2 linked regions of the Pleurocapsa sp. PCC 7327 genome follow. The protein of the gene in region 1 binds, or shares a complex with, the protein of each later gene. Links are inferred from orthologs where the notes say so. Each region holds a gene or a part of one and is shown on either strand. Other genes may lie near its edges. The genes, in order: rimM and rpsS.

Region 1 (16,853 bases):
CTTATGCCGAACCCCAAAATACGACTTATTCTTCGGCATTGCCAGCGGCAGACAATCCAATTACCTAGTTGTCAATATCTTCAAGGTTTTGTCAGAAACTTACTTGACAAGGGGCAAAAGACATTCGATGCTGGCGAGAAGCACCGTATTGTTGCAACGCTAGTAGATGTTTTGCAGTGCCGTAACCTTTATTGGAGGCTAAATCGTACTCTGAGTATTTTCGGGCGAGGCGGACGATTAATTCATCTCGCCAGACTTTAGCAACGATGCTGGCGGCAGCAATAATGGACGATCGCTCGTCGCCTTTAATGATATTTTTTTGTACGATTGTTAGATTAGGAATCGCTTGTTTTCCATCTACCAAGCAGATTGCAGGTTGTATCTTCAATCGCTCGACCGAGCGCTTCATCGCTAGTAAAGATGCATGTAAAATATTTAAGCGCTCTATTTCCCGAACGCTTGCATAACTGACTTGATAAGCTGGTACGAATTCTTTTATCTGTTGCGATAATTCCAATCTTCGCTTGGCGGAGAGTTGCTTGCTATCTTTTACGCCGATTTCTATCAATCGTGAAATCGCCGAGAGGGGAACGACGACTGCGGCAGCTACGACGGGACCAAACAAACATCCTCGCCCCACTTCATCCACGCCCGCTACCAACGTCTCCGAACTAGAGAATGCATCGAGCAAAGAAGCATCAAAGTCCATTGTTTTTTTCTTGTCACCAACGAAGCGATCGCCAATAAAAAAATCCCCCAATTTAACAGGGGATAAACTAAAGTATACAATCTTCGCTCCTGTTAGACCTATGCCTCTTTAGCAGAGGAACGGCGGCGGCGGCGACGGATTAACGGGCGTTCTTCCTCTGCATCCCCATTTTCTACTGATAAGCTAGTCTCGATTTCGGGAACTGCTAAAGTTTCTGCTACTGGCGCTGGAGTAGCAATTGATTCTGATGGCGGCGTGTCGGATTCTCCAGGCGATTTGACAGAGACGATGACTGACTTGGGATCTTTGAACTCTCGATTGAGGCGTACTAGCGGAGAAATTCCCATTAATGCATATACGTTTTGCTCCATAGGAGTCATTTCGACAGATACTTTTTCTACGGGGACTTCTTCGCGTCGCGGTGATTTTTGCGGACGTTCCTTTCGCTCTTCGACTTCTGGCGCATCGGCATCAAGAACTAGCTCTTTAGTCGCCGCAATAGGGTCCACTCTTCCAGTTCCTCCCTCTTTTTCGATTCCATCGGTCGAGCGACGGCGACGGCGACGGCGATTGTTAGTAGCAGCAAGACCTTGTTCTTGGTAGCTGGGATGGTATAACAGGTCGAGTTGTTGGCCGATTTCGCCATTAGCGTACTCGAAAGGCGACTCGAAGAAAGGTTCCGGTTCTTCGATTTGTTTCTCTGGCGATCGCGTAACGGAAGGTAGCGGTGCGATCGCGGGCGCGGGCGTTTCCAAGGCGATTGGTTTTCCTTCTCCCGGTAGGCGAACCAAATGTCCCAATCCGCCACAAGTCGGACAAGTTTGACCGAATAACTCATAAATATTTTTTCCTTGGCGTTTTCGAGTCAACTCGACTAAACCCAGTTCGGATAATTGAGCGATTTGCGGTCTGGCTTTATCGGTTTTGAGCGCTTTATTGAAATGTTCTAGTAGTTTGAGCTGGTCGCGCGGGGCGTCCATATCGATGAAGTCAACCACGATCACGCCGCCGATATTTCGTAGGCGCAGCTGGCGGGCAATCTCCGTTGCGGCTTCGCTATTCGTCCAGAGAACCGTTTCCCTAGCGGTAGCAGAACGAGTAAAAGAACCGGAGTTAACGTCGATGACGGTTAGCGCTTCGGTTGGCTCGATGATGATATAGCCGCCAGAAGGCAAATCTACCCTGGGTTTTAAGGCTTCGCGAATCGCTGCATTGACCCGGAAATAGTCCAAAATCGGCTGAGGTTCGCGGTGATGGTCGATCAGAACCCCTTCTGGCGGTCGTCCGCCGCTCCAGTTCATTAACTGCTGTTTGACTCGCTTTACGCCTGCACTGGAATCTACGACAATGCGATTGACATCGGCAGAATACATATCCCGCAGGACTCGCTGGATGAAGTCGTCATCTCGGCTCAGCAGGGCTGGAGCGCGGGTGGACGTTGCCTGGTGCTGGATCGATTCCCACTGCCTTTGCAGGGACTCCAAGTCTTCCATAATGGCTTCTTCTGCTTTACCTTCGGCTTCGGTACGCACGAGCAATCCCATCCCCGCAGGTTTGATCAGAATTGCCAAGGCTCTTAAGCGGCTGCGTTCGTTGTCATCTCTAATACGCCTCGATAAATTCACGCCTTTGCCGTAGGGCATAAGAACGAGATAGCGACCGGGTAGGGTAATGTTGCCAGTCAGCCGAGGACCTTTATTACCCGTCGGCTCTTTCATGACTTGCACCAATACTTTTTGTTGTGGCGTCAAGAGTTCGGTAATCGCGCCCGCCGTCTTTCTCAGGCGCAGGGGTCCTAAATCGGTAACGTGAATGAACCCGTTTCGTTCGGCATCGCCAATGTTGACAAACGCCGCATCGATTCCAGGGATGACGTTTTCAACAATTCCCAAATAAATGTCGCCAACCTGCTGATTGCCAGTTGCTACGACTAACTCTTGAACTCGATCCTCCCAAAATACGGCAGCGATATGATGCTGCTCTGCAATAATAATTTGTTTTGGCATTCAATTTCCTCAAACTTCTCTAGCAGATTGCAAAACCTTAGATAGATAAGGTTTGCGTCTCGATGTTGATTTAGGGACAAAAACTGTCTGGGCAAAAAATCTGGACTCGCTCCAGAGATGAGAAGAATACAAACTTTACTCATCTCGGCTGTTTTTACTAACCCCGACTGTTTAACTGGAGCAATTGGGCTGAAGTTTTTGCTTTTTTTCCCTTTGGCATATCTTTCCCATTGGGGATAACATAGGCTTGCGTTGAATTTGTCAAAGAATTCTATGAGTAAATTCTCTTTGGCATCTAATGCTGTTTCTTAGCTGAGTAAACTGCTTTAGAAGCAAGGTTGCGATCGCCTGGCTCTAAATTGTTTCGATCGCAATGACTGAACATTCGGGTAGCTTTTGTCCAGTTTCAGACAGCTAGCTCGTCGCGAGCATGACTGCGTTTTGTTTTTCTTAAAACCGCTAATTGTCTGCGGCTAAGTGTTAGACAATTTTAACCTGACTATAACTTGAAAGATGCACGAATGACAAGAGATCGTTTTCGATCCAGAAATTTTAACAATGTTTACTTTGTCGTTGTTTATCATTGGCTCCTTCTATGAAAATTCTATCGTTTTTCCTGTTATTGCCGATCGCTCGGCAGCCTCAGCCACTTTCAGGGCGTATAAACTCGCTTCTGGATTGATGTATAGGGGCGTTCCTCGTGTTAAACAATTTAAAACCATTTGCGTATCCTTAACGAATAACCCTTTACGACTGACGACTTCAATGGCTGTCTTTTCTTCTCCTCGGATCAGATTGCCCGTTTCTCCTTCAAAAATTAACGTTCCGCGATCGCCTCTTAATTCAAAGGTGCGATCGCTATCCCAAAAAACTTCGCCTTTGCCATAGATGACATCTGCGATTAAACCATTGGTAAAGCGCAGTTGAGCGTCACACAGACAAGCTGTATAGTAGCCCGATTCTGGCGCGTCCCAAAAGCGCGACTGACAGGTAACGGAAGCAACCGTTCCGAATAAGTCCGTCAGGCGATGAATGCGAGAAAGGGCAGCCGTCAGAGGAAACCCGAACATTTGATAATGAAATGTCCAGCGACGGGGCACGGGGCGTTGGGGGGTAATGGTGACGTAGCGGGCATAAAAGACATCGCCTATTTCTGGCAGGGATTGACGTATGGCTTGATGCAAACCGCCTAACAATTCGATATGTTCGACGTGTAGGAGTTTGTTTTGTTGTTGCGATAGGGCGAGAATTTCTTCGGCTTCGCGATAGCTGAGGGCGAGGGGATATTCGGTGACGACGTGCTTTCCTGCCAGCAGTGCCGCGCGAGCGATCGAGGCGCGATCGCGATTAATATTGCTAATAACGACGACATCGACATCGGGATGACTGACGAGTTGCTGCCAGGAATCGAGCGGCACGACTGAATAGGCTTGACAAAACGCTTCGGTTTTTTCGGGCGTATTGCCTGCGACGACTATGACTTGAGCGCGATCGTCTGCTTGGAATGCTTCTGCTCTTTTAGATGCCGCATATCCGGTGCCAACAATGCCTACTTTTATGGGATGTGACATTGTGAAGGCGGCAGAATTCTTCATTGGGTTTATCATCAAGGAATCGGATATTAGAATTTAAATAGAGTAGGAAAAAACTGTTTGCTAAGTACAAATCATCATTGATAGGTATAACTATAATTAATACTGATTGATCGGAGGTTGCGGTCTTCAATACAAGCCGATTCAATCATTCAATTACCTAAGATTGCGAGTTTATAAGGAATGTGTACGTCCGCCAATCATTCGTGCCTTCGCCAGCAATTTTATATAAGAAAATCTTATTTTACATTTGATTAAGAATTTCATTGCTAATGCTCTTAAAACTCAGCTGCTTTTTCTCTTAGTATCAGAGATGAGGCTTACCAAAGCAAATATCTATCTATTTCAATCGATAAATTTTGCTTGATTGCGTAAGTCCAAACTGCCGTTTTTACTTGAGATATAGGAGCAACACATGGCAACTTATAAAGTTACTCTAAAGACTCCCGATGGAGAACACACCATCGATGTCCCTGATGACGAGTACATTCTAGACGCTGCTGAAGAGCAAGGTCTCGACCTACCATACTCCTGCCGTGCTGGTGCTTGCTCCACCTGTGCTGGCAAACTAGAATCCGGTTCCGTAGATCAGTCCGATCAATCCTTCTTGGATGACGATCAAATCGAAGCAGGATACGTCCTTACCTGCGTCGCTTATCCGACTTCTGATTGTACGATTATAACTCACCAAGAAGAAGCTCTGTACTAATCTACTGTTGGTAGGTTGGAGGGTTGACCCTCCAACAATGGCTAGAACGTCAGGAACGTTATCAGTAGCGTTCCTGTCTTATTATTTTAGCGATCTTATCGGTTAACTCGCGTAAGCGACGTTTTTTAAAATCGTCATCGGAGTGTATTTTTTGAGAAGTTCCAGTTGTTGATGGTTGCGAACGAACATTGTACCAGCAAACCCGAGAGAGTTGACGGAAATTGACTCAAAACTTTCTTGCGATCGCGGTACGATGAGCATCCATTCTCGCGTTGCTAGAAGATTATAAGCCCCAGTCTGTCTGTTGCCCTCAAAGGGCAATCCTACTGCTTCTAGAAGGGTGCGATAGCATTCTAAGGTCACCTTAGCGGCATCTAGAGGGGAATTTACCCAAGCCGGAGCTAGTTTGGCAAAAGCATGAAGGAAGGGAAACGCGGGAATTTTTCCCAGAGAACCTTGAAATTTAACACACGAGAGGGCAGGTTCGATAGGAATTGAATTTATACCGGGGACAAAGGGAAAAGGAACTAATTGTAAATGTTTGTGTCGCTGACTCGATCCGGCTATCTTGCCACCATTGTAGAACGCTAACCCATTAATTTCTGCCAAACATGTCCATAATGCCTCAAAATCTTGTAAAGTTAACCAACAATCTTGATCTTCAAAGTCACGGGTAATAATGAGCAAGTGATGGGGGACAACGTTGTATTTATTTAATATACAAAGATGGGTATCGGAAATATCGGCGACAAATAAATCTTTCTCATAAGGAAGGAAGGGATTAACTTCTTTTCCAGAAGTCGCGGATTTTTGCTCTTGTTGCTTTTTCGCTTCGTCTTTGCGTGCTAAGTTAGACGAAATCCGAACGAGAAAATTAATGCCATTTTGTTCTACAAATTCGTACTCTGTTGGAATCGTTTGCAGGGCACCACAGCGTAGGGCATATTCGGTTTGTTCGCTCACTCTTTTCCATAAGGTACCAGGTTTGAGAACGATAGCTCTTCGTTCTTTTTGCTCTCGTTTAAGCATATTTATCGATCTTAATTATTATTGACTTATTTTAATCATCATTTTATCATTTTCAACCTGAATACCTTGGATGTTTAATTTAGCCAGTTCTTGTTCTAGGTATCGATCTAGTTTATCTGGAGATAATCCAAATTTTGGAGCAATTTCGTCAATAGAAAATGTTAGATTACCAACTTTAAGCTTGCTGTCTTTGTCTAAAGTTAAACGACCGTTTTCAAATTTGGGTTGACCGACTATTCCCACGTATATATTGAGATCTTTAAGCTGAGGAAAAGTTTGAATTGTCTTGTCCAAGATGGCTTTTTGCGTTTCGTCTAAGCTATCTTCCGAGATTTCTGAAGGATTAAAAACTCCTCCAATTTCTAAAGTATCATTTTCCAGATTGGCTTTGATTGATTTTGCCGATTGAAGTAGCTGGCTAGATTGGCTATTTTCAGAAATCTTTTTGGCTAACAATTGGTTAACATCTTCGCGATTGAGTTGTAAGGGAATTTGGCTAGTTATTTCTAGATGCTCATTCTTTGTATTTATGTTTTGAGTTTTATACCAGTCGGGTTCTGCCGCGAACTGTCGCCAGTAATAAAAACCAGCCGCAAACCCCCCCACGATTGCCAATAAAAAGATAATTAATAATTTCTTGAACATATTCCCTGCCTCATCAATCCAAAATCAAATTACTCATCTTTTAACAACCAAAAACCAGTATAAGTCATTCCCGAATCGTCGGGTTGAACTAGAAGAAAATGTAATCCTAGACTGGCTTGCTTGCGCTGTTCGTAATTTTGGGCTGCCTGGGCAATTTCTTCATCTTCAAAAGTAGCTAAAATCCAGCGATCGACCAATCCTGATTCTAAGACTAATCCTCCCGACTTGCCAATTTCTGTTGGAATATAACTCAAAGAAAATGGTTTAGCTTCCTGTAACCATTTGGCTAAATACATTGATTTTCTTCCGCCATAAATAATGACACCAGGTACGGATATAGTAGAAGCAATTCCTAAATTAATTGGCAGAAGAGATTCTGGCATATGTAATATTGGAAGCGGGCGATCGCTAAAATAATCGACGAGATCGCCTGCCCGAAATGTTGCAAAACGCCAACTTTCTCCCCAGAGATTTTCTGGTAATGCTTGTGGGGGTGGCTTTTCTAGTTTAACCGGGTCATAATTTTCGTCAATGATTCGTTTTCGTAATTCAGCTTTTAGCGCTCCAGTCCGCCGAGTTGCTTCAACTTGAATGCCTAGTTTTTCTGCCGCGATCGATAATAAACTGAGAGATTGAAGACGAAAAACTTGAATGCGATCGGGTAAATTTCCTCGATTTGCCTGTTGTAATTGAGAAATTAACCAATCAGGATTAGCTTGAGATTGCGGGCATTTCGCTTCCTGAATTATATGACCTTGTGGATCGCAAATTAACAATTCCCAAAGATGTTTTCCTTCTTTGTTTTTGCGATCGTGCTTGTAAAAGTCTGCTTGCCAAATTTCCATATTCACTATCTAATTAATCAAAAAAGATAGGGCTATTTTTTCTAGTAGACAGTAGACAGAGAATTTATTCTCTGTCTGAGATGCTAAAGTCCGTCTTATAGGACTGAATATTGGGGGGACAAGAAATTGTTTCTGGGTCAACTAAAGTCACAATGAAATAACCCCGAACAAATATAGTAATTAAGTAATTTGATGAGAGCGGTTTACCACTAGAATAAGATATGAAACTCTATTTCTGACTTCTAACTTGTGTAAGGGCGGGTTTTGATAAGTACCTAGAGTTTCTACCGCCTCTACTTCTGATTTTTGACTTGCGACTTCCATGAATGATTGGCTAGAAATTGGCACTATTGTTACACCCCAAGGGTTAAAAGGCGAGTTAAGAGTTACTCCCAATTCAGACTTTCCCGAACGATTTGAGGAACCGGGACGGCGTTGGTTGCAAGCGCCATCGGGCGATCGCGTTACAGAAGTAGAACTGCTAGGAGGGCGCTATATTCCGGGAAAGAATTTATATGTCATTCAATTGGCGGGAGTAGAAGATAGAAATAGCGCAGAGGAATTGCGAGGCTATAAGTTACTCGTTCGGAGTTGCGATCGTCCCCAACTAGCAGAAGATGAATATCACGTCTTAGATTTAATCGATCTAGAGGTTTATAACCAGCTTACTGGAGAAAAGTTAGGAGTTGTCAGCAATATTTTTTGGGCGGGTAATGACTTATTAGAAGTCAAGCTAGAAAGGCAGTCCGTTAATGAGAAGATCGAAGAAACTTCGGAATTAGAACCAACTGAGAGTAAGAAAAAGCACAAAATCAAGCATAAAAAACCGCGATCGCTAACAGTGCTGATTCCCTTTGTCAAAGAAATCGTGCCCGTAGTAGACCTTGAGAAAGGGCGCATCGAGATTGCGCCCCCAGCTGGATTGTTAGAAATTAATAATTTTTAACCTTTCTGACGAATAACCTAAAATATTCGTCAGAATTCGTTGCGATCGCATCTACCATTGTTGGTATTTCAGCAGACGTTTCTCTAATTTTTAATCCGTTCGCTCCGAAAGCTTCTTATACTCATCGGCTAGGATATCTACTGTAGAGCGAATTTGCTCTTCTGTATGAGTGCAATTGATAAAGAAACGCAGTCGAGCGGCATTTTGAGGAACGGACGGATAGATCATGAAAGGAACGTTAATTCCTCGATGAAAGAGGTTTTGAGACAGTTGGATAGATTTTAATGAATCTCCCACGATAATTGGAATTACTGGAGAGCCTTTGCTCATTCCCGTGTTGAGATTGTGTTTAGTCGCGAGTTCTAAAAACAATTGAGAGCGTTCTTGGAGAAGCTTTACCCGTTCTGGTTCAGCTTTGAGAACTCGTATGGCTGCCAGAGGTGCAGCTGCGTTAGGAGGAGAAATTCCCACGCTAAAGAGAAAGCCTGGTGAGGTATATTTGAGGTATTCTACTAAAGCCTTACTTCCGGCAATGTAACCGCCGCAACTAGCGAAAGATTTACTAAGCGTTCCCATCCATAGTTCGACATCGGCGCGATCGACATCATACAGTTCTCCGATGCCGCGACCGGATGCTCCCAAGACTCCAATGGAGTGCGCTTCATCGATCGTCAGCCAGGCTTGGTAGCGCTTCTTGACCTCAATAAACTTGGGTAAATCTGGGATATCGCCGTCGGCACTGTAAACGCCTTCGATCGCGATGAGAACTCGTCTATAACGGTGGCGGCGTTCTTGCAGGAGGCGATCGAGGGTTTGCCAGTCATTGTGGGGAAAAGCAATCAAACTCGCACCGGAAAATAAGCTTCCCTGAACGACACTATTGTGACTGAGAGCATCGTGAAGGATCAAATCATTGCGTCCGAATAGATGACTAATAGTCGTTACGTTAGTCGCATGACCGCCAACATAGACGATGCTGTCTTCTGTGCCGATAAAATCTGCGATTTCTCTTTCTAGTTCGCGGTGAATCGGTCTTTCTCCTGAGAGGAGGCGACTGGCGCATACGGAAGTTCCATAGCGATCGATCGCTTCTTTGGCAGCTTGAGAGACTTTTGGGTCGCCACACATCCCCACGTAGTTATAGTTGGCATAATCGATGAGTTCTCGTCTCCCAACCCTGGTGGTATTGTTAACAATGCCTTCTTGAGGCGTAAAGAAAGGATTGCCAAGACCGAGGGATTGTATTTCTTCTTGCTGCTGTTGAATTTGGCGATACTCTGGATAAAGCTCGAAACGATAATACTCTTCTGGAATTTCTGAATGAGTAGAAAAAGTGTCTGTTGTATCGAGTTGTTGATGGTTTCCATCTAATAGCGATGACGGATTGAGCAGTTCTTTTGTGCTAGGCTCTTCTTCCGAATTATCTGAGGCTAAATACTGAGATAATTCTTCTACAGTCGGGTATTCCCAGACAATGGTAGGAGAAAGCCGACGACCAAGAAAATTTTCCAGATCTCCTGATAAATTGACGGCATCAACAGAACTTAACCCATAATCGGTTAAATCTTGTTGGAGGTTTATTTCGTCGGGATCGAGTTCTAGCAATTCTGCTAGCCTAGCCACCAACCAACTGGCAATTTCTGCTTCTGAGGGAGATGGCTGGAAAACATTAGCGGAAGACTCTGCGTTCGTCCAAGTATCAGATTGCTGTTGATTCTCTTTCTCGTTCCAGACTTGGTTCAACAGTGTCATGCTTCACTCCTTAACCACATTAAACGCCCGCATCGCTTTGGTGGCGATGAAAGCACTCGGCAAGTAACTAGCCGCCCAAGTAATAATAATTGGCTTATCATAGCACCTTTAGTCTGAAGTCTTGATTAGACGCTTTTAACCAAAAGGTAGATTAATACGCATAACTATCTTATTTTCTAAGTAGCGTCAAATAATGATAAGTCATTTGTGTTAGCACGCGATCGCTACTCTTTTGTCCTTCATATTAAAGACGCAGGCGCGATTGAAAAGTTTTCTTAACTTTGATGAGTTTTGGCAAGACTGGTTGACACTAACGATCGCTCATCAGGATTGCGCGAGCAAGTATCCCAAGAATTGCGCGAGCAAGTATCCCAAGGATTGCGCGAGCAAGATGCTCGCACTACAATTGAATCTACTTGAATCTACGATTTTTTTAACAGGCTTTCAACTAGCGCAGCTTAGCAGCTTCGCACTACAGAAACGCAAACTTTAAGATTTATTATTTGAATTGAAAAAACAATTACCACAGCTAGAAAAACCTCACGGTACATATTTCATAACTTTTGTTACTTGGGAGAGACTGGAGTTAACCTCACCCGCTCGAAAAGTCGTGCTTGATGCTTGTTTATTTTTTAATCAAAAACGATATCAAATTTATGCTGTGGTGATTATGCCAGACCATGTGCATTTATTAATTAAACCTTTTCCTCGCGATCGCATTCACAGTAGTGCGAGCATCTTGCTCGCGTCTGATTCCAAAAATCTACTCACGTCTAACTCAAAAAATCTAGTTCCATTTAAAGCGACCTCAGAATATTGGTCAATTGGAAGTATATTACACAGTATTAAAAGTTATAGTGCCAAGCAAATTCCTTTGGTTATGAATCATATTGGCAAAGTTTGGCAAGATGGTAGATACGATGAAATGATTAGAGATGAAAGAGAGTTTCAGATTAAATGGGAATATATTAGACAGAATCCTGTTAAGGCTGGATTGTCTAAAACGCCAGAAGAATATCCCTTCTTTTGGGAAATATTTTAAACGATCGTGTATGGTAGTGTGAGCGTCTCGCTCACGACTACTAAAAAGATATGGCGCGATCGCAATTCATAAAAAACATTGCGCGAGCATCTTGCTCGCACTACATTGATTACTCCTCAATGTCCCTTGTGGAGCTAAGATTTACTTGATAAATTCAGTGTTAAACTCCCCTACATGAGTCGAGATTTATTTGCTCTAGAAGCGATCGCGCAAATTCCCAAACTCTTAACCCTTCAAGATCGTAACCCCCATAGTCCCACCTACGGATGTTTTGACCGCAATTTCTGGCAGTACAAAATCATCGATTTTCCTAGCGGGATGTCGCAGGAGTTCGTCTATCCCCTCGCCCTCGCTTACGACACGGATATTCCCAATAATCCCTTTTACCGCCAAAGCGCCATTCGTGACTGGGTAGAAGCAGGCATCCTCTACGCCGCCCGCAGCGCCCATTCAGACGGTTCCTGCGACGATTATTTTCCTTTTGAGAGGGCAGGAGGGGCTGCCGCTTTTTCGCTGCTTGCCTGTATTGATAGTTATAGATTGCTGGGACTAAATAATCAAAATGCGATCGACTTTTTTGTCAAACGGGCTGACTGGTTAGCACATCATCAAGAAAGCGGACGATTAACCAATCATCAAGCGTTAATTGTTCTCTGTTTGGAATTATTATCAAAATTGCTTAAAACTGATAGATGGAACGCCCAAAAAGAACAACGATTAGAACAGGTTTTATCGTGGCAAAATCCCGAAGGCTGGTTTATTGAATATGAAGGGTGCGATCCGGGTTATCATACCTTAACAATTTCCTGTTTGGCTCGCGTTTACGAATTTAATCCTACCAATAATCGACTAAAAGATGCGCTGGCAAAAGCTGTTATTTTAGCTTCTCATTTTGTTCATCCCGATGGTTCTTATGGGGGAGAATATACCAGTCGCAATACTTATAATTTCTTTCCTCACGGGTTTGAATTAGTCGGAAAATGGTTGCCAGAAGCATTAAACATCAACGATCGCTTTTTAAAAGGACTGAAAAATGGTTTAGCCCCATGTTACGCCGACGATCATATCATCGGACATCACACTTGGAATTATTTATTAGCTTGGAGAGATTTTGTTCCCCATAGACCTCCTTTTAAACCACGTTTTTTTGGTCGTTTTTGGCTACAAGAAGGCGGAATTTTGATCGATCGCCGTCAAGACACAGAACTCTATTTAGCTCTCAATAAAGGGGGAGCTTTTAAGCTATTTAGAAATGGTAACTTAGTGGCTTCTGATACGCAATTTTCCCTTCAGGTAAAAGAGGGTAAAAAGATTAAAAATGCTGTTGGTCATTTAATGGGCAATTCTAAAATTCAAGTCGATGAAGATGAAATTACGATTCAGGGGTCGCTGGGTTGGGCAAAACAAAAACAGATGACCACTCTAAATTTAATAATTCTGCGAGTAGCTATGTATACTTTTGGTCGTTTCTTTCCCAACATAATTCGTAAAACCCTGCAAAAAATATTGATTACCGGGAAAAAAATCGCACCCTTTACTTTTTCTCGTCAGTTGCGATGGGAAAATGGACAATGGAAAATCATTGATGAATTGCATTCCGCATCCTGGGATAATGTTATTTCAGCAGGAATTGGCTGCGATCAAACTTCAATTTATGTTGTCATGAGTCGTACTTTTCAGATAGGACAATTGCAGCCTTGGTTAGATTTAACCGAGCAAGTTAAGCAGCTTAAAGCTGGTCAAAGTTTAAAGTTAGAGCGACAGTTATAATTTTTTAGTTAGCACAGAGAAATGAAAGCGAGGAATATGAAAATTTTTCTAGAAACAGAGAGGTTAATTCTGCGCGAATTTCTTGAAGATGACGCAGACAATTTATTGGTTCTAGATAGCAACCCGGAAATAATCCGTTGGGGCAATGGAGGGAATACAACTAATTACGAAATTATTAAAAATTAATCTTTGCCCAAAATGATGAAATACTACGAAAAGTACGATCGCTATGGAATTTGGGCTGCAATTGAAAAATCAAGTAATGATTTTATCGGTTGGTTTCACTCCTACCCAGCTACAGAAAATAAATTTGCAGTGGAATTAGGAATAATAGCAGATGACGAAATTGCCCTTGGTTATCGATTATATCCCGATAAATGGGGAAAAGGTTATGCAACTGAAGGGTCACAAAAATTAGTATCTAAAGGGTTTAAAGAATGGGGTATACAAAAAGTAGCTAGTTGGACATTGGCAGATAATCAACGGTCAATTCGAGTCCTGGAGAAAGTGGGTTTAAAGTTTGAAAAAGAATTTTTCTTTACCGAAAATCAGCTACCAAATCTCACACAATCAGAACGAAAAGCTGTTAAATATGCCCTGAAGCAAAAAGATTATTTAAGCAGTAATTAACAGGGGGTTCGTGTCTTGCTCGCCCAATCTCTATTTGATAAGAGCCTTAGATTTTGCTCGATCTATTAAGCTGTAATTGTTAAACATGAAACGATTTATTTCTATCGCTGTCAGCGTTGCAATTCTCCTAATTCTCTATTCAAAAATTGATTTCCAAGGTTTAATCCAGGTTTTTAGAGATTGCGATCGCGTTTGGATGGCAGTTAGTCTTGGTATGGTTATTCCTATCACCATGGTTACTTCCTGGCGGCTGCAACAACTGATGCCGCAGGGAACTAGCTTAGGATTTATCGAAGCCAACCGCCTTATTTTAGGGGCAAGCGTTCTTAATATGGTGCTTCCCTCCAAAATGGGGGATATTGTCAAAGCCTATTTCATGAGGGATAGAGGGCATTTAAGCGGTTCTTTATCGCTGTCTTTGGTAGTGTTTGAAAAAGCCTGCGATATGCTTTCCTTACTGTTGTGGTGCGTCTTTGGCTTATTTGTTTATCCAGAAAAAGACGGTCTATTTTGGACGATGACGCTAGCAGTAACCGGAGGGTTAATCTTTGGATTATTGTTACTTGGTTCGCGTCAGTTTGCTCAAATATTTTTTGTTAGCGCTATCAAAATAGCACCGAAAAAATTAAGACAAAAGCTCCAAAACTTACAGATTTCTTGGCAGGAAATGCATGATTATTTTTGGGGCGATAAAAAACAGTTATTAATCGTTTCCGCTACTTCTATTTTTACCTGGTTTTTGCACCTATTACAAATTTGGTTATTTATCCTCGCACTTAAAGCTTGGACACCATTTATAGTTAACTTAGCTCTTTCGCCCCTAGCAATTCTAGCCGGATTATTACCCCTAACTTTTGCGGGAGTAGGAACGCGCGACGCTGCATTAATTTTCTTTTACCAACCCTATTTTGATGTCCAAGCGGGAGCGGCGTTGGGTTTATTGTGTACTTCTCGCTACTTCCTGCCAGCAATTATCGGCTTGCCCTTCTTGGGACAAATGATGGGAGCCGCGAAAAAATTGAGGCAATAGTATAGAGGAGAGAGTGGGAGACAATTAACTACTAACCACTAACTAATAACTAATCCCCTTCTCACCAATGACAAAGGACTTTTAACAAATGACAACTCGGTTAAGCGATCGCATCACTCAAGTATTTATTATTGCTTATAAAGAGTCAACGGAGCTTCTCGAGCAAGCCTTAAAGCAAGAAGGTTTACAATGCGAAGTTCTCAGACAAGAGCCAAAGGAAGAATATAAAAATTATTCGCCGAGTTATCGTTGTCTCCTCAACCACAAGCGAGCTTGGGAAAGCGCCGTGCAACAAGACCGACTTACTTTAATTGTCGAGGCAGATTTCGTACCCGTGCTGGGATTGGGAAAACTTCCTCTCCCTTTCAACCCTGACGATAACACTGTAGGAGTAGCTTGGTTGTATGCCTGCGCTCCTCAAGTTTATAGCGTCTCCCAAGAAGGTTACGCTCAAGGATATTCGGCTTCAACAGTTGCTTACATTGTTACTCCTCAAGGTGCTCGCTGTCTCATCGAGCTAGCCGAAGAAGTGAAAGAAAAAATAGGAGCTGCTAATTACTCTAGCTGGGATTCTGGTGTCGATTCTTACCTACGCGCTAGAAAACTCAAAAACTACATTCCCTTCCGAAATTATGGAGAGCACGGGGGAATGCCAAATATCGAGCACCATCGAAACGGACTCAGCCTGACTCATAGAGCTGATGTTCTTTATGGAAAACTGGCTTTTACACCTTTATATGTCACGGGTAAGAGTGAAGGTAAACTTGCTTTTCTCCAGACAAGACTACAAGCTCGTTTAAAAGGGATTGCTCGTCTAGCAACGGGAAGATTTTTGCGCCTGCCAGTCCTCAAAGGTTCCAGCGTGCCGCTTAGACTTTTGAGGTTTGCCGTTGGCAGACAGTTATCGATGAGGCTATAAAAGAATGCGAGTTACATCGAACCGGGACAAATATTTTAAACTAGACACAGATAGCTCGCTAAGCTTGAGCTACTTCGTCAGAAAACCCGATCGCACTCTTCAACTCAAATGGCAATTTTTCGTCAATACATCGCTCCCTTTCTCATCGTTCTAGTATTTTTAGTCGCATTACTGGTAACTAGCGCCCGTATCTTCCTGCCTTCAGATATGGCAGCACCCGCACCGATTGAAACAGTGACCGGCGACCAGTGATTTGTTTTGGATGAAAGGATTTTGGATTGGGGATTAGTTAGTCGTTAGTAGTTTGTCTTCTTCGGAGTCTCCCTTGTCTCCTTGTCAAAGTTTAGGTTAATCGATTTCAAAACTTCCTCTAAGTTTGTCTTCTTCGGAGTCTCCCTTGTCTCCTTGTCCCCCCACACCCCCCACACTCCCAACTCCCCCAGTCTCAGAAGTCTCCTACTCCTCGTTCCCGTCCCCTCGTCTTTAACAAGATGGCTCATAGCTTGCCAGATGGCTATCAGTTTCGCATAGGCTCTAGCCTAGAGAAGGCTCGACTGAGCAAGTACATGACGCTAACTTACCAGGAACTTTTTCCCGATCGCGAAGACTTTTCTCATTTAGTGCAAACGGTTGAGAATTACTTGTCCTCAGATACGCCTTTGTGGTGGGTTGAATGGACGCGCGAAGCATCTGAGTCAGTCCCAGTCGCTTGTTTGTGGATGGGAAATGCTATAGATTTAGTTAGCGGCGATCGATACGCCTACATTTTTTTGCTTTATGTTGCGCCAGAACATCGCCGTCGCGGGATTGCTAGAGCTTTGATGCATCGGGCTGAAACTTGGGCGGCTGCAAGGGGCGATCGCCAAATCGGTCTTCAAGTATTCTCCCACAACCAAGTTGCCCTCGACTTTTATCGCCGTCTGGGTTACGAAATTCAATCTTTTTCTGTGGGCAAACCGCTTTAGAAGTTAGGGAGATTCATCTTTCCTCGCCCTATCTGTTCCCTGCCTTCTTCATAATTGGGATTCGATGCGATAATCGATCTTAGTATGTATAACGAAGATGACCTCAGCGTAATTGAATCGGAAGAACAGCTAATCAGCTCGCCAGATCCTCTCGAATCGGAAGAATTGGAATCCCAAACTCCACCTCCCGATCCAGAAGCGATGCTGAGACTGTTGACCAGTTCGGAAACGCCGCAACGAATGCTGGCGGCAAGAGCGTTTTGC
Region 2 (8,309 bases), 1.2 Mb from region 1 along the record:
AGCGAGCGGTTGTGACTCTAGGCGAAGGAGACTCCATCACCTTATTCCCCGAAGTCTAACATCAGCGACCCTCCGCGAAGGCACTGGCTCACCAATTAACAGCGATTGATGACCAGCGACCAAATAACCAAGCACTGATAACTGATTAACTGATAACTGAAATTATGGGCATTCGTTTTTATCGACCATTAACTCCGGGCACCAGGCAGGCAACTGTTTCGGATTTCTCGGAGATTACTAAAACTGAGCCGGAAAAATCTCTAGTTACCTACAAACACAGTGCCAAAGGGCGCAACAATCGCGGTGTCATTACCAGTCGCCATAGAGGCGGCGGGCACAAGCGCCTTTATCGCATCGTTGACTTTCGTCGCGACAAACGCAGCGTACCTGCGAAAGTAGCGGCAATAGAATACGATCCCAATCGCAATGCCCGCATTGCGCTTCTATTTTATCAAGACGGAGAAAAGCGTTACATCCTCGCGCCAGGGGGATTGACAGTCGGAATGACCGTCATCGCAGGCGAAAATGCTCCTTTTGAAGTTGGTAACGCTCTACCGCTAGGACGCATCCCTTTGGGAACGGAAGTTCATAATATTGAACTCGTTCCCGGTAAGGGGGGTCAAATGGTTCGCGCGGCCGGAGGTTCTGCCCAGGTTGTCGCCAAAGAAGGCGATTACGTAACGCTCAGATTGCCTTCCAAAGAAGTCCGCATGGTGAGGAAGGAGTGTTATGCCACCATCGGCAAGGTAGGGAATGCGGATGCGAGAAACTTGCAGCTAGGAAAGGCGGGTCGATCGCGCCACAGAGGGCGCAGACCCCACGTTAGAGGAAGCGTCATGAATCCCGTCGATCACCCACATGGTGGTGGAGAGGGTCGCGCTCCCATCGGAAGAAGCGGACCCGTTACACCTTGGGGCAAGCCAGCTTTAGGGGTGAAAACCCGCAATCGAAAGAAACAAAGCAGTTCGCTGATCGTTCGCCGTCGCAATCAAGGCTAGACATAATCCAAAACCTACAATCCAAAATCGAACTATGGCTCGTTCTCTCAAAAAAGGTCCTTTTGTTGCCGACAGTCTCCTATCCAAAATAGAAAAGCTCAACGATAGAAATGAGAAGCAGGTGATTAAAACCTGGTCGAGAGCTTCTACTATCATGCCCGAAATGGTTGGCCATACTATTGCCGTTCACAATGGCAAACAACATGTTCCCATCTATATCACCGAGCAAATGGTAGGACATAAACTCGGCGAATTTGCTCCGACGCGAACCTTTAGAGGTCACGCTAAGAGCGATAAAAAAGCTGGTCGAAGATAAATGATAACTGATTACTGATAACTTAACTAATTACTAAAAATGGCAGTAGATACAACAAACGAAGTAAGAGCGATCGCTCGCTTTGTGCGAATGTCTCCTTATAAAGTCCGACGAGTTCTCGATCAAATTCGCGGTCGCAGTTATAGGGAAGCACTGATCGTCTTGGAATTTATGCCATATAAAGCTTGCGAACCCGTGCTCAAAGCGCTGCGATCGGCGGTTGCCAACGCCGAACACAACAATGGACTCGATCCGGCTAGCTTAGTCGTGAGCAAAGCTTATGCGGATGGCGGTCCGAGTTTAAGGCGCTATCGACCCAGAGCACAAGGGCGAGCCTATCAAATTCGCAAACCTACTTGTCACATTACCGTCGCCGTTGCCCCAAACAGCGACTAATCTAAAGGCGCGACAGGTCGCGTTTCTATCCCCGATCGCTAATAACTGAAACAATGGGACAAAAGATACATCCAATTGGTTTTCGCCTCGGCATAACCAAAGAGCATAAGTCTCGCTGGTATGCCGATACCAAACGCTATCCAGAACTTCTCCAAGAAGATCGTCGAATTCGGCAATATGTCGATAAAAATCTCAGTAACGCCGGAATAGCCGATATTCGCATCGAGCGCAAAGCCGATCAAATCGACCTGGCAATTCACACCGCTAGACCCGGCGTTGTGGTCGGTCGAGGCGGAACGGGAATTGAAGCCTTGCGCGTCGGTCTGCAAGAAGAATTAGGCGGCACTCGACAAATCCGCATCAATGTCATTGAAGTCCCTAGAGTCGATGCGGACGCTACCCTGATCGCCGAATACATTGCCCAACAATTAGAGCGAAGAGTCTCCTTCCGCCGCGTCGTGCGCCAAGCCATTCAACGAGCGCAGCGGGCAGAGGTTAAAGGCATTAAAGTTCAGGTGAGCGGTCGTCTCAACGGAGCAGAAATTGCTCGTACCGAATGGATTCGGGAAGGTAGAGTGCCTTTGCACACCCTTCGGGCTGACATTGATTATTCCTATCGCACCGCTCAAACCATTTATGGCATTCTCGGCATAAAAGTGTGGGTTTTTAAAGGAGAAATCATCCCCGGACAGGAAGAACCCGCGACTCCCCCTCCTGCCCAAGCACCTCGTCGGCAACGTCGCCGCCAGCAATTTGAAGATCGATCGAACGAATAGTCATCGGTCATTAAAAAACAAATGACAAAGAACAAGTAACAAAAGACAAACCATGCTTAGTCCCAGAAGAACAAAATTCCGCAAGCAACAGCGCGGACGCATGACAGGGCTTGCCCAGCGAGGCAGTAAGCTGAACTTTGGAGACTTTGCCCTCCAAGCAACAGAACCCTGCTGGATTACCTCGCGCCAAATCGAGGCGGCACGCCGAGCGATGACCCGTTACATCCGCAGAGGCGGTAAAATCTGGATTCGCATTTTTCCCGACAAACCCGTCACTATGCGTCCGGCAGAAACTCGTATGGGTTCTGGTAAAGGCTCGCCCGAATACTGGGTTGCCGTCGTCAAACCGGGACGCATCATGTTTGAAATCGCAGGCGTTTCTGAACCTGTTGCTCGCGAAGCCATGCGCCTAGCAGCTCAAAAATTACCGATCGAAACCAAGTTTATTACTCGCGAGGAGGAGTATATCTAAGCCATGCCTCTCCCGAAAATAGCAGATGCCAGAAAACTCAGCGATGAGGAACTCGATACCGAGATTTTAGCTGCCAAGCGAAAGCTTTTCGAGCTTAGGCTGCAGCAGGCTACTCGGCGGTTAGAAAAGACTCACGAATTCAAACATACCCGCCATCGCTTAGCTCAACTAATGACCGTAGAGCGAGAGAGACAACTCGGTATCGCCTCAAAGACCACCCCAGAAACCTCTCAGGGAAAAGAACCAACGGCAGCAGCGAAGAAAAAAGCTAAAGCCAAGTCATCAGTAACTCAAGAAGAGGAATAAACTTGCCATGGCAGTAAAAGAAAGAGTCGGAGTGGTTGTCAGTAACAAAATGGAGAAAACCGTGATTATTGCCGTCGAAAACCGCTCTCCTCACCCTAAATACGGCAAAATTGTCGTCAAAACTAAGAAATTTAAGGCTCACGATGAAGAAAATCGCTGCCGGGAAGGCGATCGCGTTCGCATTCGCGAAACTAGACCACTCAGCCGTACCAAGCGCTGGATAGTAACCGAAATTCTTAACACTGATACCCCGTAATTTAGAGGTACGCAACCGTGATTCAACAGCAAACCTATCTCAATGTCGCTGACAATAGTGGCGCTCGCAAACTTATGTGCCTGCGGGTTTTGGGGACTGGCAATTGTACCTATGGCGGCATCGGCGATCAAATCATCGCCGTCGTCAAAGATGCCATTCCCAATATGCCTATTAAGAAATCAGATGTTGTCAGAGCCGTGATCGTCCGGACTCGTCAGTCCTTGCGCCGCGAGAGTGGCATGACCATTCGCTTTGACGATAATGCCGCAGTTATCATCAACGCAGAAGGCAACCCTAGAGGCACTCGCGTTTTCGGACCCGTAGCGCGGGAATTACGCGACAAAAACTATACCAAGATTGTTTCTCTGGCACCGGAGGTCATCTAATGCCTAAAAGCAACTCTTCCAATCGGTACAAGATGCACGTCAAAAAAGGCGACACCGTTCAAGTCATTTCGGGACGCGACAAAGGCAAAGTTGGCGAAGTTCTGCGGGCGATTCCCAAAACGAGCAAAGTGATCGTCAAAGGCGTAAATATTAGAACCAAGCACGTCAAACCTCGCCAAGAGGGAGAGTCGGGGCAAATCGCGACCTTTGAAGCGCCGATTCACAGTTCTAATGTAATGCTTTATTCCCAAAAAGAAAAGGTCGCCAGCCGCATCTGCTATACCTTCACCGAAGACGGTCGCAAGGTAAGGATGCTTAAGAAAACTGGAGAAATCATCGATTAGGGCAAAAGAAAAAAAGGAAAAAGGAAAAAATGTTTTGCCTTTTTACCTATTTACTTTTAACTTAAAAATTCCCTGACCAAGCCCAGGGATGTAGAGGAAATTATAACAATGACACAGCGACTCAAAACTTTATATCAGGAAACTATCGTTCCCAAACTCAAAGAGCAGTTTGGCTATAGCAATATTCACGAAGTTCCAAAAGTAGTAAAAGTAACCGTTAACCGAGGATTGGGCGAAGCCTCTCAAAATGCTAAAGCATTAGAGTCCTCGATTAGCGAGTTAGCCGTCATCACCGGACAAAAACCCATCGTAACGCGGGCTAAAAAGGCGATCGCTGGCTTCAAAATTCGCCAAGGTATGCCGGTGGGGGTAATGGTCACCTTACGTTCCGAGCGCATGTACGCTTTTTTAGATCGCTTGATCAATTTAGCACTTCCCCGCATTCGCGACTTTCGCGGTATCAATCCCAACAGTTTTGACGGACGCGGCAACTACAGTCTTGGCATCAGAGAACAGCTCATCTTCCCCGAAATCGATTACGATAGCATCGATCAGATTCGCGGTATGGATATCTCCATCATTACCACAGCCAAAACCGACGAAGAAGGTCGCGCTTTGCTTAAAGCAATGGGGATGCCCTTCCGTTAATCTTTGAATCCTTAATAATTAGGAGAAAATAACAGGAAATAATGGCAGCAATCGACACGATTTCAGACATGCTAACTCGCATCCGCAATGCTTGCGCGGTTAGGCATCCAACCACCCAAGTGCCCATTACTAAAATGACGCGCAGCATTGCCAAAGTTCTCAAAGACGAAGGGTTTATTGAGGACTACGAAGAAGTTGGCGAAGGCATTAACAAACAGTTAGTCATCTCCCTTAAATACAAAGGCAAAAATCGCCAACCCTTGATTACCACCCTCAAACGGGTCAGCAAACCCGGACTGAGAGTTTATTCTGGCAGCAAAGATTTACCTCGCGTTTTAGGAGGAATCGGCATCGCGATCGTTTCCACCTCAAAAGGTATTATGACAGACCGGGAAGCTCGAAAACAAAAAGTGGGTGGCGAAGTCCTCTGCTATATCTGGTAGTTATTGGTCATTAGTCATTGGTTATTAGTAAAAATAAAGGACGAATGACAAAAGACAAAGAATAAACAATTAACTAATAACTGGTAACCGATCATGTCTCGAATTGGCAAACGCCCGATCGCAATTCCCAACAAAGTCACCGTGGAAATTAACGGATTAAATGTTGTTGTCAAAGGACCGAAAGGAACCCTAGAAAGAACGCTACCGCCCCAAGTCAAAGTCGAGCAAGAAGGCAATACGCTAAAAGTCTTGCGACGAGACGAATCAAGAGTGGCTCGCGAGCGCCACGGGCTTTCCCGTACCCTCGTTGCCAACATGGTAGAAGGGGTTTCCCAAGGCTTTCAAAAGCGCCTCGACATCCAAGGAGTGGGATATCGAGCGCAAGCGCAGGGCAGCAAGCTTACTCTTAACGTAGGATACAGCAAACCCGTTGAAATGATGATGCCCAAAGATATACAGGTAGCGGTAGAAAACAACACGCAAGTTGTCATTAGTGGCATCGATAAAGAAATAGTCGGTAATATCGCCGCTCAAATCCGTGGCGTCCGACCGCCAGAACCCTACAAAGGTAAAGGGATTCGCTACCAAGGAGAATTTGTCAGACGTAAAGCTGGTAAGACAGGTAAGAAGTAACGATGAAACCGACACGAGTAGAATTAATCAAACGTCGTCACAAACGATTGCGCAAGAAAGTTACGGGCACGCCCGAACGTCCCCGCTTGGCTGTTTTTCGCTCTCACAAGCACATCTACGCGCAAATTATTGATGATGTTGCCCAGCATACCCTAGTAGCTGCCTCGACGCTAGAACCAACTCTCAAAACAGAGCTATCTACGGGGGCTACTTGCGAAGCATCGGCTGCCGTAGGCAAGCTAGTCGCACAACGCGCCCTAGAAAAGGGAATCGAGAAAGTCGTCTTCGACCGAGGAGGAAACCTCTATCACGGTCGCGTAAAAGCTTTAGCTGAAGCCGCTCGCGAAGCTGGATTGAGTTTCTAGGAATTGGTGATTGGTTAGCGATTAGGAGAAGGCGACTAATAACTTACACCGAACAATAAAGGATACTAATTATGGCAAAACGTCAAAAAAGCAGTCGTACTAAAACCAAAGAAACTAACTGGAAAGAGCGAGTCATTCAGATTCGCCGCGTCAGCAAAGTGGTCAAAGGCGGTAAAAAATTAAGCTTCCGCGCGATCGTTGTCGTCGGTAACGAAAGCGGTCAAGTTGGCGTAGGCGTAGGAAAAGCCGGCGACGTTATCGGAGCCGTCCGCAAAGGAGTCGCCGACGGGAAAAAACAACTCATCGAAGTGCCCCTAACAAAAGCCAGCTCCATCACTCATATTACTAGGGGAGCCTCTGGCGGCGCGAAAGTAATTATGCGTCCTGCTGCCCCCGGTACAGGGGTAATCGCTGGCGGAGCCGTGCGAACCGTGTTGGAGCTAGCTGGCGTTAAAAATATCTTGGCGAAACAGCTTGGCTCTAATAACCCACTGAATAATGCCAGGGCAGCCGTAGATGCGCTATCAACGCTGCGAACCTTTTCAGAAGTGGCACAAGATAGAGGTGTACCCGTCGAACATCTCTACACCTAATAGACCGACCGAATCGTCTTAAGTTGCTATATGAGGAAAAATTATGAGAATCCATGACACTGTTCCCAAAGCAGGGTCTAAAAAGCGCCGCCGTCGCGTTGGTCGCGGCATTTCAGCCGGACAAGGAGCTAGCTGCGGTTTTGGCATGCGCGGTCAAAAATCTCGCTCCGGTTCGGGAACCAGACCTGGCTTTGAAGGAGGACAAATGCCACTTTATCGGCGCGTCCCGAAATTAAAACACTTTCCAATTGTCAATCCCAGCTATTACACGATCGTCAACGTTGGCAAGCTAGCATCGCTTCCGGCTAAAACCGAAGTAACTCTAGAAAAACTGATGGAAACAGGAATCGTCACCAGTAACGACGGTCCGCTCAAAATTCTTGGAGATGGCGAGTTAACGGTAGCTCTAACGGTAAAAGCGGCTGCTTTTACTGCTAGCGCGAAGGAAAAAATCGAGGCGGTGGGCGGCAGTTGCGAAGTCGTAGAAGGCTAAACTTGACATTACTTTTTGAAAATGTCATCGACGATCGCCCTTCTCTCGGTCGGATGGCATGTTAGGATTATTAATTTAAAGGTAAATAAAAGTTAACAAAGCCTAAAATTTTTACCTCCCCAACTTCCCAATCCGCCAACCCACAAGAGGTAGCCACCCATGGTCGTCAGTCGAGATAAAACCCCCACGGCTCAAGAAACTTTCCTACAAATGGCACAAGCAGCCGGATTGCGAGGTCGGCTGCTGATTACTCTAGGTCTTTTGATCTTAGTTCGCTTCGGGATCTCCATTCCCATACCGGGAATCGATCGCGCGCGATTTTCTGCCGATATTGCCAACCTTCCCATCTTCGGAATCTTTGATTTCCTCACGGGAGGAGGTTTGAAAGCAGTCGGACTATTTGCATTAGGCATCCTGCCCTACATTAATGCTTCCATCATCATGCAGCTTCTAGCCGCTGCCATACCAGCCCTAGAAGACTTACAAAAAAACGAAGGCGAAGCGGGGCGACGAAAAATTTCTCAGATTACTCGTTATGTAGCACTAGGTTGGGCAATTATCCAAAGTTTGGGAATTACGATTGGTTTGTTGCGTCCCTACGCCATTAATTACGGATTTTGGTTCGTAGCCCAAACCGTTTTGGCACTGACGGCTGGCTCCATGTTTGTCATGTGGGTTTCGGAACTGATTACCGAACGCGGCATTGGCAATGGAGCTTCTCTACTCATTTTTCTCAACATCGTGGCGGTCTTGCCAAAAACGCTGGGAGACACGATTGACTTGGCTCAAACGGGCGGTCGAGACACGATCGCGAAAGTCGTTCTTCTGCTACTCGTTTTCTTAGTGACCATTATTATGATTGTCTTCGTCCAAGAAGGCACTCG

The links.
Region 2: the proteins of rimM (region 1) and rpsS are in contact, whole or in part, in a crystal structure (PDB 3A1P), measured with the Thermus thermophilus proteins. The link is inferred for Pleurocapsa sp. PCC 7327 from one-to-one orthologs. Residues at the interface, in WP_008632437.1 of Thermus thermophilus: Val4, Glu5, Ile6, Gly7, Arg8, Arg22, Gly23, Glu24, Val26, Leu84, Glu85, Glu86, Gly87, Arg88, Tyr89, Tyr90, Tyr91, Phe92, Leu94, Asp111, Ile112, Leu113, Asp114, Ala115, Gly116, Ala117, Gln118, Asp119, Val120, Ile122; in WP_011173711.1 of Thermus thermophilus: Lys28, Arg29, Leu30, Lys32, Thr48, Gln56, His57, Val58, Pro59, Val60, Tyr61, Thr63, Met66, Glu73, Phe74, Pro76, Thr77, Arg78, Arg81, His83, Gly84, Lys85, Glu86, Ala87, Lys88, Ala89, Thr90, Lys91, Lys92, Lys93.

What each region holds. Positions count from the first base shown.
Region 1 is NC_019689.1:4,893,333-4,910,185, reverse strand. The notes cover bases 6,920-9,669. They hold rimM (ribosome maturation factor RimM), read left to right. Parts: upstream 6,920-7,857; coding sequence 7,858-8,481; downstream 8,482-9,669. Other genes in these bases: PLE7327_RS22075 (aminotransferase class I/II-fold pyridoxal phosphate-dependent enzyme), read right to left, coding at 8,572-9,669; PLE7327_RS22085 (Tab2/Atab2 family RNA-binding protein), read right to left, coding at 6,920-7,535. Also shown: PLE7327_RS22120 (DUF1997 domain-containing protein), read left to right, coding at 1-68; PLE7327_RS22115 (ribonuclease HII), read right to left, coding at 92-709; PLE7327_RS22110 (Rne/Rng family ribonuclease), read right to left, coding at 808-2,715; PLE7327_RS22105 (Gfo/Idh/MocA family protein), read right to left, coding at 3,309-4,310; PLE7327_RS22100 (ferredoxin), read left to right, coding at 4,723-5,016; PLE7327_RS22095 (DUF4922 domain-containing protein), read right to left, coding at 5,119-6,045; PLE7327_RS22090 (hypothetical protein), read right to left, coding at 6,064-6,501; more of PLE7327_RS22085, read right to left, coding at 6,720-6,919; more of PLE7327_RS22075, read right to left, coding at 9,670-10,233; PLE7327_RS26215 (hypothetical protein), read left to right, coding at 10,525-10,653; PLE7327_RS22070 (transposase), read left to right, coding at 10,742-11,275; PLE7327_RS22065 (hypothetical protein), read left to right, coding at 11,450-13,045; PLE7327_RS25545 (GNAT family N-acetyltransferase), read left to right, coding at 13,082-13,231; PLE7327_RS22060 (GNAT family N-acetyltransferase), read left to right, coding at 13,244-13,675; PLE7327_RS22055 (lysylphosphatidylglycerol synthase transmembrane domain-containing protein), read left to right, coding at 13,761-14,705; PLE7327_RS22050 (LPS biosynthesis glycosyltransferase), read left to right, coding at 14,794-15,624; and 3 more genes. UniProt on the Escherichia coli protein: One of at least 4 proteins (Era, RbfA, RimM and RsgA/YjeQ) that assist in the late assembly stage of the 30S ribosomal subunit.
Region 2 is NC_019689.1:3,735,443-3,743,751, forward strand. Bases 1-2,673 are described here. They hold rpsS (30S ribosomal protein S19), read left to right. Parts: upstream 1-1,032; coding sequence 1,033-1,314; downstream 1,315-2,673. Other genes in these bases: PLE7327_RS16750 (50S ribosomal protein L23), read left to right, coding at 1-59; rplB (50S ribosomal protein L2), read left to right, coding at 165-998; rplV (50S ribosomal protein L22), read left to right, coding at 1,354-1,710; rpsC (30S ribosomal protein S3), read left to right, coding at 1,764-2,486; rplP (50S ribosomal protein L16), read left to right, coding at 2,539-2,673. Also shown: more of rplP, read left to right, coding at 2,674-2,958; rpsQ (30S ribosomal protein S17), read left to right, coding at 3,272-3,520; rplN (50S ribosomal protein L14), read left to right, coding at 3,538-3,906; rplX (50S ribosomal protein L24), read left to right, coding at 3,906-4,250; rplE (50S ribosomal protein L5), read left to right, coding at 4,359-4,898; rpsH (30S ribosomal protein S8), read left to right, coding at 4,940-5,341; rplF (50S ribosomal protein L6), read left to right, coding at 5,435-5,974; rplR (50S ribosomal protein L18), read left to right, coding at 5,977-6,339; rpsE (30S ribosomal protein S5), read left to right, coding at 6,411-6,932; rplO (50S ribosomal protein L15), read left to right, coding at 6,976-7,425; preprotein translocase subunit SecY, read left to right, coding at 7,585-8,309. UniProt on the Escherichia coli protein: In the E.coli 70S ribosome in the initiation state it has been modeled to contact the 23S rRNA of the 50S subunit forming part of bridge B1a; this bridge is broken in the model with bound EF-G.